DNA from 3 places in the Peribacillus sp. B65 genome. Region 1 is predicted to be linked to each of the others. Evidence: riboswitches for the same ligand, from Rfam matches in the RefSeq annotation. Region 1 holds a riboswitch; each other region holds the start of a gene.
What was found. Region 1 has a riboswitch for cyclic di-AMP ahead of ACSR9O_RS26160 (cation:dicarboxylate symporter family transporter). Riboswitches for the same ligand answer to the same signal wherever they lie in the genome.
Positions count from the first base shown of each region.

Region 2: linked by a shared signal. The riboswitch ahead of ACSR9O_RS17755 (TrkH family potassium uptake protein) and the one ahead of ACSR9O_RS26160 (cation:dicarboxylate symporter family transporter) in region 1 are both predicted to bind cyclic di-AMP.
Region 3: linked by a shared signal. The riboswitch ahead of ACSR9O_RS17510 (APC family permease) and the one ahead of ACSR9O_RS26160 (cation:dicarboxylate symporter family transporter) in region 1 are both predicted to bind cyclic di-AMP.

Region 1 covers NZ_CP195840.1:5,320,533-5,324,788, forward strand. Annotated here, with positions in the region: gene ACSR9O_RS26155 (class I SAM-dependent methyltransferase) at 1-363, shown strand, start outside; gene ACSR9O_RS26160 (cation:dicarboxylate symporter family transporter) at 423-1,682, opposite strand; cyclic di-AMP (ydaO/yuaA leader) riboswitch at 1,855-2,002, opposite strand; gene ACSR9O_RS26165 (efflux RND transporter periplasmic adaptor subunit) at 2,204-3,463, opposite strand; gene ACSR9O_RS26170 (hypothetical protein) at 3,478-4,140, opposite strand.
Region 2 covers NZ_CP195840.1:3,629,570-3,633,825, reverse strand. Annotated here, with positions in the region: gene ACSR9O_RS17760 (potassium channel family protein) at 1-168, opposite strand, end outside; gene ACSR9O_RS17755 (TrkH family potassium uptake protein) at 193-1,518, opposite strand; cyclic di-AMP (ydaO/yuaA leader) riboswitch at 1,671-1,813, opposite strand; gene ACSR9O_RS17750 (hypothetical protein) at 2,076-2,336, shown strand; gene ACSR9O_RS17745 (TetR/AcrR family transcriptional regulator) at 2,550-3,149, opposite strand; gene ACSR9O_RS17740 (ABC transporter ATP-binding protein) at 3,267-3,992, shown strand; gene ACSR9O_RS17735 (ABC transporter permease) at 3,989-4,256, shown strand, end outside.
Region 3 covers NZ_CP195840.1:3,577,753-3,582,008, reverse strand. Annotated here, with positions in the region: gene ACSR9O_RS17525 (DUF6044 family protein) at 1-498, shown strand, start outside; gene ACSR9O_RS17520 (glycosyltransferase family 2 protein) at 514-1,536, shown strand; gene ACSR9O_RS17515 (GtrA family protein) at 1,496-1,951, shown strand; cyclic di-AMP (ydaO/yuaA leader) riboswitch at 2,298-2,444, shown strand; gene ACSR9O_RS17510 (APC family permease) at 2,583-4,256, shown strand, end outside.

The DNA.
Region 1 (4,256 bases):
AACCGCACATTGGCTTTAAAAGAAATCAACCGTATTTTAAAACCTAAAGGGCTCTTCATTTTCACAACACATGACCGTGATAAAAACGAAAATTACCTGAACTTCTGGGAGCAAGAGGAAATGATTTGGTGTGTTGGTAAACAAGATGAGAGGCTTTATGAATTCGGGGATATTTTCACATCCGGAAAGACGCTTCAAGAAGATACTTACCTACATATCCCAACTAAACTTGAAGTACTTGAATGCCTGGAAGAAGCACGGTTCAAAGTTATCGAAAGCTTTTATCGAAGTGAATTATTCCATGAAAATGATGATGTCATCGCTTTCTCTTCCGATTGCCGCTTCTGGATCGTCCAAAAGTAAGGAAGCGCATTTTAATTCAAAAAAAATCCAGAGTGACATTTCACTCTGGATTTTTTGTATTAAGAAACTTGTTCTAATTCTTTTTTGGAAGGCGGGTTGAATTGACCTTCCCATTTAGAGATAACGATTGCCGCAAGTGAATTACCGATAACGTTTACTACTGTACGTCCCATATCAAGAATACGGTCAATACCGGCAATGAATGCTAGACCTTCAATAGGAATACCGACAGTTCCCAATGTCGCTAAAAGAACTACGAAAGATACACCTGGTACACCCGCAATCCCTTTGGATGTGATCATTAACACTAGCATTAGCGTAATTTGCTCATACATGCTTAAATCGATTCCGTACATTTGAGCGATGAAGATAGCTGCTAACGCTTGGTATAATGTAGAACCATCAAGGTTAAAAGAATATCCAGTCGGAATAACAAATGTAGCAATATGTTTCGGACATCCCGCTTTTTCCATTTTTTCCATGATCTTAGGAAGAACCGCTTCTGAACTTGCAGTAGAGAAAGCAAGAATCAATTCTTCTTTTAGAAGTTTAATCAACGTAAAGATATTGAATCCGACAAATTTCGCAATAAGACCAAGAATGACTATTACAAAGAAAATCATTGTTCCGTAAACAGAAAGCGCTAACTTTCCTAACGGAATTAAAGATTCCAAACCGAATTTGGAGATCGTCACACCGATTAGTGCAAATACACCGATAGGAGCGAATTTCATGACCATGTTAGTTAGGTAGAACATTCCTTCAGCTACACCTTGGAAGAAACGGAATACTGGTTTACCCTTTTCACCGATGGCCGCAATACTAAGTCCAAACAACACGGAGAAGAAAATGATCGCTAGCATATCGCCTTCTACCATGGCTTTAACTGGATTGGATGGCACAATGTGAACGATTGTATCTACGAACGATTCATGCTGCTTAGTTTCTGCTGTATCAACATAGGTAGAAATATCAGTTTGTTCTAGCTTGTCCATATTTACACCAACACCAGGCTGGATGATATTCGCTGAAATTAAACCAACAGCAATCGCTATCATAGTTACTACAACAAAGTATGATATTGATTTAGCTCCAAGTTTACCTACTGATTTTAAATCGCCTACACCTGCAACTGCAACGATAAGACTTGACACAATGATTGGTACTACAATCATTTTAATCATTCGTAGGAAAATGTCTCCGAATGGCTGTAAAAAGTTTTGGGCCGTCTCACTACCATAAAAAATGGCACCAACGATAATCCCTAAAATTAAACCAATGAAAATTTGGCTAGCTAAACTTAATTTGAATTTCTTCATTTACTTTCCTCACCTTCCATAAAGTCTTTGATGCAAAAACATTTTTGTCTCGGTAAGGGAAACAAGATACTAATAAAAGAAAGTAATTTTTCTTTTTTTGAAAAACTCTGTCTTTACGCCGAAAAAAAAGACACTTCATGTGTCGATTTCTTATTGGCGTGAATATTCACACATGTTCCCTTAAAGACGCTGACGAGGTTAGCTGTCGGGTTAGGAATTGGAAACACAAATGCCCTTTCATTTCTGAATTCACCCCTAGCGGATAAAATCCACAAAAATGGGTCCCCCGTTCTTGGAATAAGATTAAGCGAGTTAACTTATAATAAAATATTATACTAAAAATGATAATCTGTAAATATTTATTCGCATTAGTTCTAGAAAAAATCTTTAAATATGTCTGAATATTCTGCATTAGAGACTATTGTATCTATAATTACTCTTCCCGATTTTTAATAATATAAGTTATATTGATATATAATTAATCACTAATTTGACATCACCTCTCTTGATGAAAGAAGCGGTTATTTTTCCAATACGCCAAGTAACAGATATCTTACTTTTTCCCTAGAGGTGAATTTTTTATAAGTTGCTGCCTTCACTTTTCCAAATTGGATTGGGGTAATGAAATAAGAATGGTTCTTCGACACATCCGGCTCCATTAGAATGACGTCACCTACCGACGGTCCGTTTATGATTTCTTGCTTCCCTTCAGCCTTAAGCCCTTTTGTAATGTAATGTTTATCCACATAGCCATTTTTAGTCAATTTGTAAATATAAGGCTGTTTATGGTTTTTTATGGATTCTATAGGAATGGAGGGTACACCGGCTTTCTCATTGGTTATTACAGTAAGATTCACTTTGGATCCCACCAACAAAGCTTCCGTTTCTTCACCTTCCGGTTCGATTAGTGCCTGAAATGGAAATCTGTTATCCTTTTTTAATGACGGCTCTTCAGCGGGATAGGAATGGATGCGACCTATCGTCCCTTTCAATGCCTTTTTTGAATCAGAGGAACTTGCTTTTATAGTCATGCCCACTTCAGCCTTTTTCATTTCCTCTTCAGAGAAATCCCCTTCAATTGCCATATTTGTTGAAACGATGGATATAATGGGATTATTCAGGTTTTTATTGATATTTTTAACTACACCATCAGCCTCACTCGTTGACACGATCGCACTGGACTGCTCCTCAATTGAAGTTATTTTAGCTTCAAGCATTTTCACTTTTTCATTCAAGCTGTTTTTTTCCAGTTCCTGCTTGTACATTTCTTGCTCAATGTTACTTTTAATAAGATCTGAGGAACTTGTTGTTATATCAATTTTCAAGTTTTTTTCCACCGATTCATCAATGGCTGCTTTTTCAGGATTACTGGTCATGGTCCCTTGGTAGGACCTCAACTTCCCTATGTATTCCTCAATACCTGCAATTTCTCCCTCAGATGCCGTTTTCTCCGCTTCCAAGCTCGCTTTAAGAGCATCAAGTTCGGTCGTCGTATACTCAAACAACGAGGAGCCAGCCGTAATCTCATCGCCTTCTTTAACAAGGAATTTCTTAAAATCATTTTTCTTGGTGTCAAAATAGATATCATACTCTTCTACAGGTTTAATTACCCCATTTGTTTGAATAGTATCCGTAATTGTATCTTTTTTTACCTTAGTCCAGTTTTCAACGAAAACAGTTCGTTCCACTTTGCTTTCTTTTTTTTCAATAAGGTATAAGTTAACGGTTATTAAGACTATCGACGCAATGGAGACCGCTGCAATTTTCCATTTCCCGCTCATTCATTTCACCCGCCTTATACAAATACGCCTACTTGGATGTATGCTAAAAAGGCTTTAACAAACCATGTGGCCAGATAGAATAGAACAATCATTAAAAGGACCAAATAACTATTTCGTTCTGAAAACTCCTTTAAATAAAAATATTGCAGAGCAATAATAAGAAATTGAAAAATGGTGATTCCGCTGAAAAAGTGAATGAAATAATCATTTCTGAGAAAATACTGACTGATGATCCCCAATGAAAATGGATTGGCATCGCTGCCTATATCCATTAATACGAATAGAGGAATCAGTAATGTTTTTTCCACTAATTGCAAAACAAAAAGAATCATTTGAACGATGACTAATTTTATATATGGGATATCAGTAACGATCCAAAAGAATAGAGCTGATAAAAATATGTATATGGAAGGGTTGATTATGCCTGTTATTATGTTGCCGCTCATAATCAGCAGCTTTGCTGCTTCGAATTCATCGGCACTCATTTTCGTGATTTCTTTGGAGAATGATTCTGAACCAATGCCAAAATATCCCCCAATGGCGAATACTATAAGACTAAGAAAATATAAAAATAGTAATTTCAATCCAAGCTTTGTGACTGCCTCTGCATTTTGAAGCTGATAACGACTCCGATGAGGCTCTAAAATGCCCTTTAACAATCTGACCTGGTACACCATATGTGGTCCTCCTGCAAAAATTGATATATCTTCATATATTTTATCTTATTTTGGAAACAATTGCAGAAATAAGGAATGAATATACAAAAAAAACACATAATCATTCCCATTCATAT
Region 2 (4,256 bases), 1.7 Mb from region 1:
TTCGGTCGTATCCGCCATCACTGCATGGGTAACGTTCAGTTCCGCATTCTCGACTCTTTCCTCGTTCACATCAATACCCAAAACCTCTTGGCCTGCCGTATATAATCTATGGGCCACACTGGTTCCAAATCTGCCTAAACCTATCACGGCGTATTGTCGTTTTCCCATCTTTTTACGCTCCTTCATTCATTATTAACCAATCATGATTTTCCCTTTTGGACGTCGGAATGGATCTGGCTTGCGCCTCATGGCGATAGCAAAGGCAAAAGTCAAAGGACCAACACGTCCTGCAAACATCGTGAAAATGATGAGCATCCGGCCGACCGGTGATAATTCCGGGGTCAAACCCATTGAAAGTCCCACGGTGGCGAAAGCTGAAGTGGCTTCGAACAAAATCATCAAAAAGTCAGTTCCGCTTTCAGTGATGGTCAGCAGAATGGAGATGATGGAAACCACGAATACACCAATGAATGTGACGGATAATGCTTTAAAAATAGTTTCACTCACAATGCGGTGACGGAATAATACCACATCACCCTTTCCTTTAATCTGTGACCAAACGGTACCGACAAGCGTCGCCAATGTAGTCGTTTTAATCCCGCCGCCAGTCGATCCGGGTGATGCCCCGACGAACATCAGAAAAATGATGAGCAGTAATGTTGGTTGAGTTAAATCAGGGATATTCAGCGTATTGGAGCCTGCCGTCCTTGGTGATACCGATTGAAATAATGATGACAGCGTTTTACCCATGAAAGATAAAGGCTGCAATGTCTTGGCATTGCCGAACTCGAATAGAAAGATTAAAATTGCTCCGGCAATCGTAAGGGTTAAGCTAGTCGCCAGAACGATCTTCGTATGTACTGATAAACGATGGGTATTCCGATATTCATATAGTTCATTCATTACGATAAAACCTATTCCTCCAAACGTGATGAGGAAGGCGACGGTAAGGGTTACGAATGGATCCGATACATATGGGGTCAAACTCCTGAATTCCCCCATTAAATCGAAGCCGGCATTATTGAAATTCGATATGGAATGAAAAACCCCGTAATAGACCGCTTTAACGATTGGCATGTCAAAAGAAAAGCGAATTGATAAGATAAGTGCACCCATGCCTTCAATGATGGCCGTGAAAATTAAAAGCCGTTTCACCAATCTGACTACACCCGCCATGGATAGATTATTTAACGACTCCTGCAGAATTAACCTGCCTTTTAAAGAAATCTTTTTGCCTAATAATAAAAAGAAAAATGTCGCAAATGTCATGAACCCTAAGCCGCCTATCTGAATCAGTGTTAAGATGACCAACTCACCAAAAGTGGTGAAGGTCGATCCCGTATCCACAACGACCAGTCCTGTTACACATGTAGCGGAAGTCGAGGTGAATAAAGCATCCAGAAAAGAAAGACCATGGCCATTTTCTGTGGAAATCGGCAGGGTCAATAAATAGGCCCCGATAAGTATCAGGATGGCAAAGCCAAGTACAAGTATTTTTGGCGGATCCAATTTTGTCATTCTCAAATGATCATCCCTACTGTATGACTTTTAATCATCAATCTGCTTTTCGAATCTTTTTAAAGGCATAATAAAAAGACCTGCGAAAACATCGAATAGCTGTATTGCCACAAAAAGCGTGCAAAAAAAGCTCCCGAAATAGGCGGTCTTATGACCTCCTTCGCTTTAGCCGACGAAGTTAGCTGACGGGTAGGATGGCGAAAGAGCTGATCTCATCCCTTCTGCAAGGCAGAATTAACCCCAAATGATTGGGTCCTCCGTACTCAATTTCCATGAGTTTTGGCCGAAATGCATTAAATTGATAAACGTATTCTACTCCCATCATTTAGCAGTTGTAAACCCCTAAATCGTAAAAAAATATTTCTTTAACAAAACTGAAAATTTACGTTTTATTTACATTTAGAAAACGTATTGACAAATATTAGTTAGCACATTATGATAGGTTCGATTAATCCAATTATGATAACCGGCATCGATGTACTTTATTCAATAATTTCAAGCAGAACATGCGATGCCAATCAAAATTTTCTAACATATATTTTATGTTTCTTTTGTAAATGATAAAGAAAAAAGCATTGCATTTGTATTTAAAGATTCAAGACATTTTATTAAAAAGGCGGGCAATTATGGAGAAGACGTTCAATAGATATGTTATTAATGCTACAGGCAAGGGTGGCCAGACATATTTAACACAATGCCAGGATAAAGATGCACTAAGGAAATGGATAGCCGATCATGAGGATCAAATCATCATGGATGAGTTAAGGATAACGGATAAGAAAAAGAATCCGTTCTTAAAATTGTTTTCCCTAAGGTAAATCAACTGCATCCAACATTCATTAGCGGTATTCAATTATTTATTCCCTGTGTTCTATCCGGAATGCTGAGCGAAAAATCCATATCTTGTTTTGCTTTGAAACTCATTTATTTTGAATGAGTTTTTTTGCGTTGGTTATTTAGAGGCAAAAGCGGAGGAAAAAATGTAATCCGATTTAAAGGCATGTTGATGGAACATGCCTTTGATGAATCGTTCATTGGATGAATGTGCGCAATTGGCTGATGAAGTTCAAGATTTGAAAATGGATTTTCGCCATTTGTTCCGCCGTTTGTTCTTCACAATTCTCTAGCCACTCCTGAATCACCCCTAAAATCGCCGATGTCAGGAATGCGTGCATATACATGCGGAATGCTTCATCTTTAGCTGCTGGATGCAGGCTGATCAAACGCTCCAACAGTATTTCACCGAATACTCGCTTTATTTTTTTGGCAAAAGAGGGATCGCCCTGATCACCAAGAATGGCCCTTAATGCGTTGGCATGTTCACTGATGAATTGAAAAATAGCTACGAAAGGCGGGTAAAGTTGCTGTTGATGAAGAGCCAAAAAAGCTTCTTTCGGCAAAATGGCAGTAATGCGGGTTTGAAGTTCATGTAACAATTCCTGCTGTAAGTGATCCATCAATTCATATTTATCTGTGTAATGCAAATAGAATGTGCCCCGATTAATGTTGGCACGCTCTGCAATTTTCTTCACTGATACATGTGAGAACCCCTCTGCTTCAACAAGTGCAATAAAATGATGTTGTATCTGCTTTTTCGTCTTTTGTACCATATCCTCATGAATCGATGCCATGGAATGTCTCCTTCACTAAACATTTTTCCAAATGTGTTGATTGTATTAGTACGAATGCTACCTTAGAATGATGATACACTCAACACCGTGTTAATTAAAGAGGGAGGATGTGTGTGCATGAAAAATGCGATTTCCATTGAAGGGATTGCTAAGGGTTTTCATCAGAAAAAGGTCATTCAGCCATTAAGCCTGAATATTGAAAAAAGCGGAATTTTTGGCTTATTAGGTCCATCCGGATGCGGAAAGACCACCTTGATTAAAATGATTGTCGGATTGATTAAGCCTGATGCGGGTAAAGTCACGGTTCTGGATCATGAAGTGCCAAATGAAGCACTGTTAATGGATGTCGGCTATATGGCACAGTCCGATGCTTTATATACAGAACTGACGGGAGCTGAAAATCTCGAATTTTTTGCGAAACTATACCGTTTTTCGAAAAAGGAACGAAGGGAACGCATTCAATATGCAGCTGAAATCGTACAGCTGACGAATGATTTGAACGTTCGGGTTGCGTATTATTCCGGGGGAATGAAACGCCGTCTGTCACTGGCGGTTGCACTCATCCAAAATCCGGAGATTCTCATTTTGGATGAACCGACAGTAGGAATAGACCCTTTGCTGAAACAATCGATTTGGGAGGAACTTGAGCGTTTAAGAAATGAAGATGATAAGACGATCATCATCACGACGCATGTGATGGATGAAGCGGAACGATGCGATAAACTGGCGATGCTGCGTGAAGGTGAAATCATCGCGGCAGGAACCCCTGCTGCTTTAAAAACACAATTTGCCGTGGAAACGCTTGATGATGTTTTTTTAAGGATTGGAGGCGGCTTAAAATGAGAATTGCCTCTCTTGTTACTCGAATTACTCAGCAGATGCGCCGGGATCGAAGGACGCTTGCTTTATTCTTCCTAGCTCCTTTGCTCATTTTAACGCTCATGTATTTTATTTTCGATACAGAAGCAAGTGATTTGAAAATCGTTGTTACAGGCAGTGATGAAACGATCGTTAAAGCATTGAAAAAAGCGGATTTTCAAGTGTCGGCTGCTGAGGAATTCTCACAGGAAAAGATGATTGAAAAGAATACGGATGGCTGGCTGCATG
Region 3 (4,256 bases), 1.7 Mb from region 1:
ACTTACAATAAAAAACCATCTTTTAAAGAGTTCTATTCAGAAAGCCTTTTCCAGGAAATAAAAGATCATATTGACCTTCCACAGGAAGAGTATCGTGTTGCTAGCATTGGGCTGCATCCTGCAATCGCACAATTTAATGGATTTTACACGCTCGATAGCTATAACAATTTCTATCCGCTTTCTTACAAACATCAATTTCGTCAAATAATTGAAAACGAATTGGCTAAGAATAAAAACATCAGAATCTACTTTGATGAATGGGGAGGACGTTGTTACCTATTTACCGATGAGCTTGGGAAGCATTATATGTTCAAGAAAGGCTCGAAGAAAGAGCTGGAAAATTTGGATCTTAATATGGATGCCTTTAAAGGATTAGGTGGCAAATATATATTTTCTGCCATCCCAATCAACAACGCGAAGGAGAACGGATTGGTGCTAGATGGGGTTTTCACAAAGAAGGGAAGCAAATGGAAAATTCATTTATACAGAGTCATGTGAAAAGGGGGGAATAGAATGAATTCACCGATAGTAACGATTGTTGTACCTTGTTATAACGAAGAAAGCGTTTTGCAGGATACCATTTCCCAGCTTTGTGGATTGATGAGGGGATTAGTCGAAGAAAACGTTGTTTCTGGTCAAAGTAAAGTCCTGCTGGTTGATGATGGAAGCAAAGATCAAACTTGGAAGATCATTTATAAGGAAACGATCAATAATGAATTGGTTCGCGGGCTAAAGCTTTCCCGGAATGCAGGACATCAAAATGCACTCCTGGCAGGATTGTTTACAGCCAAGGAAGCCTCGGATTGTGTGATTTCCATTGATGCAGATTTACAGGATGATATTCAAGTCATCCCTGAATTCATTCGGAAATTCAATGAAGGATGTGAAATCGTATATGGTGTCCGCCAGAAAAGGGACCTTGATTCATTTTTTAAACGGACATCTGCAACTGGTTTTTATAAATTGATGAACAAGATGGGGGTTAACCTTGTCTATAATCATGCCGATTTCAGGCTGATGAGCAGAAGGGCGATCGCGGAGTTGGAACGATTTGATGAAACGAATCTTTTTTTAAGGGGGATTGTCCCGCTTATTGGGTTTAAGACGGATTCTGTTTATTATGACCGAAAAGAAAGATTGGCTGGGGAAACGAAATATCCATTTAAGAAGATGGTTGCTTTTGCGCTTGATGGCATTACTTCCTTTTCAGTTACACCGATCCGGCTTGTATTATGGCTAGGATGTCTTTCCTTTTTCATTAGCTTACTCTTTGGGTCTTACTTTTTATGGTTAAAGTTTTATGGGCAGACCGAAACTGGTTGGACCTCATTAATCACCTCCATATGGTTGATCGGCGGACTGCAGTTGATTGCTGTCGGCTTGATAGGGGAATATATCGGAAAAATCTATAATGAATCCAAACGCCGGCCTAAATATATTGTTGATCTTGATTTATTTAATCCGCTCGATTTAAAAAAACGGGAGCAACTAGACAATGAACGGAACAGTATTGAAAAACTATCTAAAACACACTAACTCCTTTATCCGCTTTTTATTGGTTGGAATAGTCAATACAGCGGTTGGACTTTCCATCATGCTTTTTCTTATGAACGTTCTTGAATTATCATACTGGGTCTCCACCTTTTTCGGCAATGGAACGGGAGCTGTAACGAGTTTTCTTTTGAACAGGACTTTTACCTTTAAAAGTGATATAGAATGGCGGCGAGGAGTTGCCCGTTTCTTTTGCGTCATCCTGATTTGTTATTCCGCCGCTTATTCTATAGGCCAAGCCATTGCGGAATCACTGGAAGGATCCGTCCATTTATCCATACAACAAAATTTGGCTGTTCTCATAGGAACAATCTTTTATACCGTGCTTAACTATATTGGCCAGAAATACTTTGTCTTTAAAAAAAGCAATCTGAGACCAATTCAAGAAGGAAGGAACTAATTAGGTGAATCAGTGGAATAGTGCCCCTATTGGACGGGAATAAAAGCGGAATTTGATATTTAATGCAAGTTTACCCTTTTAATGACGATCCGAGCTGGGGCAGATCTGGTTAATTCATCGCATTCTTCATTAAGGTGATTTTTTTCCTTTTCGGACCACCTTTTGTTCATTGGCCCCTGGATTTTGACCTTTACTTACCTCCTTTCCTACCTTCGAATCATGTCATTGCATGACTTATGTTATATAAGCCAAGAACAAAACCTCACTTACAAAGAATTATTTATTTTTGAGCAAAATTTTCATTTACATTTCCATTTCACGGGAGTATGATAATCAACAGTTTCATATTTCTAAATCGCTTAAACCTTATGGTGCGGGGGACCCGTTATTGGGATTGTTTACAATCCAAGGGGTGAATCCTTTTTAAAAAGGTAGGGCTACTCTTAGGTCCGAATCCGACAGCTAACCTCGTAAGCGTTATATGAGAAGGAAGGTGGAGCTTGTTAGACAAAAAAATTGATGTCTACAGGTCTATTTAGCTATGACTTGTAGGCATTTTTGTGTTTCGTCTAGTTTTTTGCTACAGCTGGGTAACATAAACTTATAAATTAACTATGGTGGTGAAATCTTGATGTTATCTTCTATAAAGAGGTTCTTGATTGGGAGACCTTTAAAGTCAAATGCACTTGGTGAACAAAAGCTTAACAAAACAAAGGCTTTGGCGATATTATCTTCTGATGCTTTGTCTTCGGTTGCATATGGGCCGGAGCAAATATTGATCGTCCTGATCACGGTCGGTGCTGCAGCATTCTGGTATTCCATCCCTATCGCGATCGGAGTATTGATCCTCTTAACTGCTTTGATTTTGTCTTATAGACAAATCATTTTCGCTTATCCGCATGGCGGGGGGGCCTATGTGGTTTCAAAAAACAATTTAGGAGTCAATCCAGGGTTGATAGCTGGAGGATCTTTATTGGTAGATTATATATTAACTGTGGCTGTAAGTGTCTCTGCAGGTACGGATGCAATCACGTCCGCTTTTCCTGGCCTGCATTCCTATAATGTCGTCATTGCCATCATATTCGTGATTCTACTTACAATCCTGAACCTTCGGGGGGTTACGGAGTCAGCCTCTGTTTTGGCCTATCCGGTGTACCTATTCGTTTTAGCCTTGTTCATCTTGATCGGTGTTGGAATTTACAAGATTTTAACAGGAGGAGTTTCACCTGAATTGCACACATCAATCGGGACTCCGGTAGCGGGCATCAGTTTATTTATACTGCTAAGAGCATTTGCATCAGGAAGCTCCGCCTTGACAGGAGTAGAAGCAATTTCCAATGCAATCCCGAACTTTAAAGATCCAGCCCCGAATAATGCTGCGAAAACTTTAATAGCGATGGGTTCATTGCTAGCTGTATTATTTTCGGGAATCGTATTCTTAGCCTATTATTTAAGCATTGTTCCCAGCGCAGAGGTAACGGTCGTCTCCCAGATTGCTGAAGAGATCTTTGGACGGAATTTCATGTATTTCTTCATACAAGGTACGACTGCCCTGATCTTGATACTTGCGGCCAATACTGGCTATTCGGCTTTCCCTCTGCTTGCGGTAAATCTGGCGAAGGATAAATTCATACCAAGGGCGTTTACGATCAGAGGGGACCGATTAGGGTATTCCAATGGAATCATCATACTGGGACTTGCATCCATCATCTTGATTGTCGCATTTGAAGGACATACTGAAAATCTCATTCCGCTTTATGCGGTAGGGGTATTCATTCCATTTACGTTGTCCCAGACTGGCATGATCGTTAAATGGGTTCGCGAAAAGCCAAAAGGCTGGATGATGAAATTAACCATAAATTCAATTGGTGCCATAATTAGCTTTATCGTCACGATGATATTCTTTTTAACCAAATTTACTCAGGTTTGGCCTGTTTTGATTTTTTTACCTATCATCATTTTAATTTTTCATCGGATTAAAAAGCATTATGAAGCAGTTGGTGACCAACTAAGGATTACAACATGCGAGCCGATCTTACCAATTGAAGGAAATATCATTATCGTACCTGTGGCAGGTATAACTCATGTGGTTGAGAACTCTTTAAATTATGCAAAATCGCTCTCAGCAAATCAGGTCATTGCCGTTTATGTTGCTTTTGAAAGAGAAGATGAAAAGAAATTCGGAGAAAAGTGGAAAAAGTGGCAGCCGGATGTCAGACTCGTTACACTGAATTCTTATTATAGAAGTATCATTCAGCCACTAACTAAATTTGTGGATACAGTTGAACATAAGGCGAGTGAATCC